Regions from separate parts of the Daquilactobacillus linshuiensis genome, predicted to be linked through region 2. Evidence: predicted binding sites of a transcription regulator. Region 2 holds the regulator's gene; each other region holds the start of a gene.

Region 1 (2,278 bases), 150 kb from region 2:
ATGAAATTTGAAGATGTCAGAATAGTACGTGATATGAGAAATTCTGTTAATAGACTAGTTAACTGCGAAAATGCAAATTTAAATAAAACAGTTAGTGCAGCAGCAAAACAGATTGAAAATATTAAGTTCTTGTCCAATACGGTTGGACTTGATAGTCTTCCTGAAAAATTACGCGAAATTGCACAGATTCGATTAGAAAATCCCGAAGTATCATTAAAAGAACTTGGCGATATGGTGCCATCTGGTGCAATTTCAAAATCTGGTATTAATCATCGGTTAAGAAAAATAAATCAAATAGCACAAGAAGCGAGAAGTGTATAAAAAAAGACGAGAATTTAGATTCTCGTCTTTTTAAATCGTCTATTTTTTATTTTCTTTGTTTACCATGATTTCATCAATTAAACCATAGTCTTTAGCTTCTTGAGCTGTCATGTAATTATCACGATCAGTATCTTTTTGAAGTGTTTCAAAAGTTTGCCCTGAGTTATCAGCCAAGATGTGATTTAATCTTTCACGAGTCTTCAAGATTTCTCGAGCAGCTATTTCAATTTCAGTTTGTTGTCCTTGGGCACCACCTAATGGTTGGTGAATAAGAACAGTTGAATTTGGAAGAGCAAATCTTTTACCTTTAGTACCTGATGATAATAAGACACTTGCCATTGATGCAGCCATACCCATAGCTATAGTTTGAACATCTGACTTAACGAAATTCATAGTATCCATAATAGCAAGTCCAGCTGTAACAGATCCACCAGGAGAATTTATATAAATAGAAATATCTTTATCTGAATCTTGTGCATCTAGGAAAAGCAATTGAGCAATAATAGTGTTAGCCATTTGATCATTAACTTCTCCTGAAAGCATGATGATTCTGTCTTTCAAAAGACGTGAGTATATATCATAAGCGCGTTCACCGCGTGAATTTTGTTCGATAACTGTTGGTACTAACATATTAATTAGCGCCTCCTATAATTTTTTAGCACTCTTATAAGTACTGTGCTAATTTAACACAGTAATTGAATACGGTCAAATTTTAAGTGTTAAATTTGCAAATGGTTTATATCTTCAATTAGTTTTAGAAATTGCTTACTTATGTTGTCGGCTGAATTATTATCTAAGTCGGATAGTAATTCAATTAGTTTTCTTGTATTAAATCCTAAATTTTTTTAGGATTTTCAAGTGACAATAGTTCTGAAGGATTTATTTCAAGGGCTTCAGAAATGGCAAATAAGCTTTTAATACTAATATTTTGACCATCAGTTCTTTCAATTTTTGAAATGTAGTTAATTGATAAGTTGCTTAACTCTGCAAGCTTTTCTTGAGTTATTTTTTTCTTTTTTCTGATTTCTTGAATTTTTTTCCTATGTTTAAATTTATATCAGTTATCATCTTTATTCCTCTAACACTCTTTAATAATGACAATATCGGTTTTTATAAAAATAAATAACTGAATATAGTAATAATATTTTTGGGGGTATAGGAGAAAAATATAAAAAAACGACATACTTATAAATTTATATGATGATTTACATATTTTTAATAATTGTTTTGGCAAATGTTGAATATAAACTTTCCCGATTTGACTCAATAATTAAAGAGTTTCTGAAGGATATATATATGTATCTAGTGTTACAAGTTCCATTTATGAATAGTTTTTTGTTGTGTATCGGAATAGTTAACTGTGTCTATTTAAGTAAATAAAATCTTATGCTATATTCTGTTTATAAATGAGGTTAATAATGAATAAGAAAAGAAAAATCCTAATTGTAATATTAAGTTTAGCAATAATAGTAATTGGAATAGGGGTGAAGATTCATATGGATAATGTTAGATTTCATGAAGAAATGGTTAAAGTAGTTAAAAGTGATGAAGGACAAAAAGCAATAAACAGCTTTTTTAAGAAGATAGACAAAAACGCTTTTACGCAAAATGGAAAAATAAAAAAAATTACTATTCAGTATGATCAGATTGTGCATAATCCTATGGGCGGAATTGATGTAATAGGATTTGTTAATGACAATGAAAAATTTGATTTTGATATAGGATTGAATAAATATAATAATAAATTAAAAGCAGATTCTGGAACCTATTCTAGTGAGTTGGATGATTTTTTAACTGAGGGACAAAATAATGTGGAAAAAATTAAGTGATGATGAAAGAATTGAATTCACTAAAAATGGTTATAAAAAATTGAAAAAGAATAGTCCAATAGTTGTAAATGGTAAAAATATTGGTTACGTTAGAAAAGTAGTAACAGATAGTAGTGGTCAACAGGCTT
Region 2 (2,278 bases):
TCAATAAAAAATAACTTGAAAAACAATCAACTTGAAAATGCTAATAAACAACTTGGATATATCTACGAAAATACTGGTGAGGTTGTTCATGGATTTCAAAGAGGAAGAACATTGGGATATCCTACGGCAAATATTGATATAGATAAAAAAGAGTTTATTCCTGGGATTGGTGTATATATAACTGAAATAAAAATTGATAATATATGGTATCCGTCGATGACGTCTGTTGGATTTAATATAACTTTTGATGATGTTAAGGATTTGGTAGTTGAAAGTAATATTTTAGATTTCAATAAAGATATTTATGGAAAAAAAGTAACTTTAAAATGGAGAAAATTTCTTCGTAAAGAAGTTAAATTTGATGGGATTGACAAGCTAATTGAACAATTAGACAAAGATAAAATTGATACAGAAAATTATTTCAAAAATAATAAATAAATGGTCGCTAATCACTTGACACTTATACTATACATTGGTATATTTTACATTGTTAGCACTTGTGGTATAAGAGTGCTAAAGGAGGTGCCAAGATGTTGACTGATAGGCAGAATTTGATTTTAAAAGAAATTTTTAAAATCTTTACTGAAACAGGTCAACCGGTTGGTTCTAAGACTTTAATGGATTACCTTCCAATCAAAGTAAGTTCAGCAACTATCAGAAATGAGATGGCTGTTTTAGAAGAACAAGGATTAATTGAAAAGACACATCTCTCTTCTGGAAGGGTTCCTTCTGTTGAAGGATATCGTTATTACCTTGATCATTTAGTTCAGCCAACTAAAGTTTCAAACCAAACATCTAAAGTAATTGAACAAAATTTTGATCATCATTTTCATCAGATTGATGATATTATTCAAGAATCTGCAAAAATTTTGTCGAATCTAACTAGTTATACGGCGATTACTTTATCACCTGAAAAAAATTCAACATATTTAACAGGATTTAGAATTGTTCCATTAACTAGTCGTCAATTCATGGCTGTGTTAGTCACAAATCAAGGAACTGTTCAGAGTCAAGTTTATACTATATCAGATGGAATAAGTTCGGATATTATTGAAAAAATTGTCAATATCATGAATGATGAACTTGTTGGATTGCCTTTAGATGAAGTAGTTAAGAAGTTGCATACAGATATTCCTATTATGCTATCAAAATATATGCATTCAACTAATGGATTTCTCGAGTTATTTGATGATGTTTTTCAAAAAGCTGCTAGAAATAGATATTTTGTTGATGGTCAGTTAAATTTATTGAACTATGCTGATCCTGATGATTTAAAACAAATCAGAAATTTATACTCAACTATTGATCAAAATGATGGTTTATTAGCACTTTTGAATAATGAATTAAGTGATCAAGAAATAAATGTTAAGTTGGGATCAGAATTAGATAATGATGCATTTAAGAATTACAGCATTATTACCGCAAGGTATGATGCAGGGATACATGGTGAAGGTTTAATCGCGTTGTTAGGACCAACAAGTATGCCTTATTCAAAAATGATTGGTTTACTCGGTTTATTCAGAGAAGAATTAGCCAACAAACTGATCGAATATTATAAAGATCTTAATGATGAGTAGGAGGATTCATTTGGAAAAGAAAATGGATTCATCACAATTTCCTTCTGAAGATGACTTGAAACAAAAAGAAACAGTCGTTGAAGCAAAAGAAGAAGTAAGTGATGAAATAGATGAAAAAAAAGAGAATGAACCAACTATTGATGAAAATGAAAAACTTCTTGATGAGTTAACTCAAAAAAATCAAGAATTAGAAGACAAGTATTTACGTTCTCAAGCAGAAATTCAAAACATGCATCAACGTTTTGAAAAAGAGCAGCGACAATTGCTGAAATATGGTGGTCAAAAGCTTGCTAAAGAGATTTTACCAGTCATTGATAATATTGAACGTGCACTACAAGTTGAAGTTACAGATGACAATGGTGAGCAGCTAAAAAAAGGAATTGAATTAACTTTAAAAAGTTTGAATACAGCTTTAAAAAATAGTGATGTCACAGAAATTAAAGCTGAAAATCAAAAATTTGATCCTACAATTCATCAGGCTATTCAAACTGTTCCTGCTGATGATAGTCATCCTGCAGATACAGTTGTTTCAGTTTTACAAAAAGGATATATGATAAAAGATCGTGTATTAAGACCATCAATGGTTATTGTTGCAAATTAATAAGTAATAAAGGAGATTTAAGTTATGTCAAAGATTATCGGTATTGATTTAGGTACTACTAATTCAGCTGTTGCTGTAATGGAAGGTGGAAAACCTAAAA
Region 3 (2,278 bases), 210 kb from region 2:
TCATAATCTTCTTGCTTGAGTGCTGCTTGCTTGTTCTTTTCTGCTTCAGAAATTTTATTCTCTAATTCTTTTGAATCAACTGGAGCGATTGTTAAATTTTTCTTAGAGCCAGATTCATCTAATAAATCAATTGCTTTATCTGGTAGAAATCTATCTTGAATATATCTATCTGATAACGTTGCTGCTGCTGTTATTGCTGCTGACGTGTATTTAACATTATGATATGATTCATATTTTGGCTTTAAACCGTTAAGAATTTTTATTGTTTCTTCAACGGTAGGTTCATTTACTTGTACTGGTTGTAAACGACGAGCCAATGCTGAATCTTTTTCGATTGTTCTAAATTCATTAAGAGTTGTGGCACCAACTAATTGTAATTCACCACGAGAAAGAGCAGGTTTTAAAACATTTCCTGCGTCCATTCCACCTTCTGCATTACCAGCGCCAACAATTTCGTGAATTTCATCAATGAATAAGATTATATTTTTATCTTTTTGTAATTCGTCAATGAGTTCTTGCATTCTTTGTTCGAATTGTCCACGAATTCCAGTACCTTGTACAAGTGAAACGACGTCTAATCTTATAACTCGTTTCTTCAATAGTTTTTGAGGAACTTGTCCATCGACAATTTTTTGTGCTAATCCTTCAACTACTGCAGTTTTACCAACACCAGCTTCACCGATTAATACTGGGTTGTTTTTTGTTCTTCTATTTAATATTTCAATAACTCTTTCAATTTCACTATCACGGCCAATTACTGGATCAATATGTCCGTCTTTTGCTTGTTGAGTCAAATCAACACCAAATTGTGAAAGAACGGAATTTCCATTTGTATTATTTCCACCATTCGTAGGTCCTTGAGATTGTGTACGATAAAAATCATCGGCTGAAGAACTATTTTGTGAACCATTATTATTAATAGCACTAAATAGGTCACCAAAATCATTCATATCAAATGGATTATTTGACATATTTGCTTGTTGATTACGTAATTGTTGATAACAATTTTGACATAAATTTACTTCTGTGCGTTGTCCATTAACGCTTGTGTAGAGATGTATAGTAGCTTCTCTTATATTGCAATTTTGGCAAAGCATACATTTCCCTGCCTTTCATAAGTTTATTTATATCCAATATCAGGATATAAAGAGATTATATAATTAGCACTCGTATAATGCAAGTGCTAAGACTTGCAATTTTCTGAAAATGATGGTGCATGTTTTCATCGAGATTTCACAACTTCTGAATATTGATATATTGGGCTTGTAATCGATTATCAAAAAATAGAAAACACTTGTCCAAACATAAAAAAAATGATACGATTTTATCTGAATATTGAAAGCTAATGCTTTCTTTTTCTAAAATATTATATGGAAGTTTAGTGAGGTAATTACACTATGGAAAACAAACAATTTCACATCGTTGCAGAATCAGGAATTCATGCACGTCCAGCTACACTATTAGTACAAACAGCAAGCAAATTTAGCTCAGATATCAACTTAGAATTTAACGGAAAATCAGTTAACTTAAAATCTATCATGGGTGTTATGTCACTTGGTGTTGGTCAAGGATCAGATGTAACAATTACTGCTGAAGGTGATGATGCGGCAGACGCAATGACAGCTATTACAGAAACAATGAGTAAAGAAGGATTAACTGAATAATGACTAAAACTATTAGTGGAATTGCTGCTAGTGATGGAATTGCTACAGCTAAGGCCTATCTTTTAGTTCAACCAGATTTATCATTTGAATCAAAAAATGTTTCTGACATTGATAAGGAAGTTTCTAAATTAAAATCAGCCCTTGAAGTGTCTGATTCTGAACTTTCAACAATTAGAGACAAAGCTGCTGAATCACTTGGTGAAGAAGAGGCTCAAGTTTTTGATGCTCATAAGATGATTCTGGCTGACCCTGAATTTACAGGGGCAGTAGAACAAAAAATTAAAGATGATTCTATTAATGCTGAACAAGCATTAGATGAAGTTTCAAAACAATTTATTACAATTTTTGAATCTATGACAGACAATCCATATATGCAAGAACGTGCTGCGGATGTTCGAGATGTTTCAAAACGTGTAATGAGTCATTTATTAGGAGTTAGTCTACCTAATCCAGCATTAATTGATGAAGAAGTAATTATTGTTGCAGAAGATTTAACTCCTAGTGATACAGCTCAACTTAACAAAAAATTTGTTAAAGGCTTTGTAACTAATATTGGTGGAAGAACTGCTCACTCAGCAATAATGGCTCGTTCACTTGAAATTCCAGCAATTGTT

The links. The regulator HrcA, encoded in region 2, represses chaperone genes, less so after heat shock. The targets are predictions, from matches to a motif close to TTAGCACTCNNNNNNNNNGAGTGCTAA.
Region 1: the regulator HrcA is predicted to act here: its motif matches at 977-1,003, upstream of clpP (ATP-dependent Clp endopeptidase proteolytic subunit ClpP).
Region 3: the regulator HrcA is predicted to act here: its motif matches at 1,161-1,187, upstream of ACUV9F_RS01945 (ATP-dependent Clp protease ATP-binding subunit).

The regions. Positions count from the first base shown of each region.
Region 1 is NZ_CM128255.1:427,875-430,152, forward strand. Features, by position in the region: gene whiA (DNA-binding protein WhiA) at 1-321, shown strand, start outside; gene clpP (ATP-dependent Clp endopeptidase proteolytic subunit ClpP) at 361-951, opposite strand; gene ACUV9F_RS02255 (helix-turn-helix domain-containing protein) at 1,157-1,354, opposite strand; gene ACUV9F_RS02260 (DUF1310 family protein) at 1,740-2,150, shown strand; gene ACUV9F_RS02265 (alpha/beta hydrolase family protein) at 2,131-2,278, shown strand, end outside.
Region 2 is NZ_CM128255.1:576,963-579,240, forward strand. Features, by position in the region: gene ribF (riboflavin biosynthesis protein RibF) at 1-438, shown strand, start outside; gene hrcA (heat-inducible transcriptional repressor HrcA) at 531-1,577, shown strand; gene grpE (nucleotide exchange factor GrpE) at 1,600-2,178, shown strand; gene dnaK (molecular chaperone DnaK) at 2,203-2,278, shown strand, end outside.
Region 3 is NZ_CM128255.1:363,737-366,014, forward strand. Features, by position in the region: gene ACUV9F_RS01945 (ATP-dependent Clp protease ATP-binding subunit) at 1-1,097, opposite strand, end outside; gene ACUV9F_RS01950 (phosphocarrier protein HPr) at 1,398-1,664, shown strand; gene ptsP (phosphoenolpyruvate--protein phosphotransferase) at 1,664-2,278, shown strand, end outside.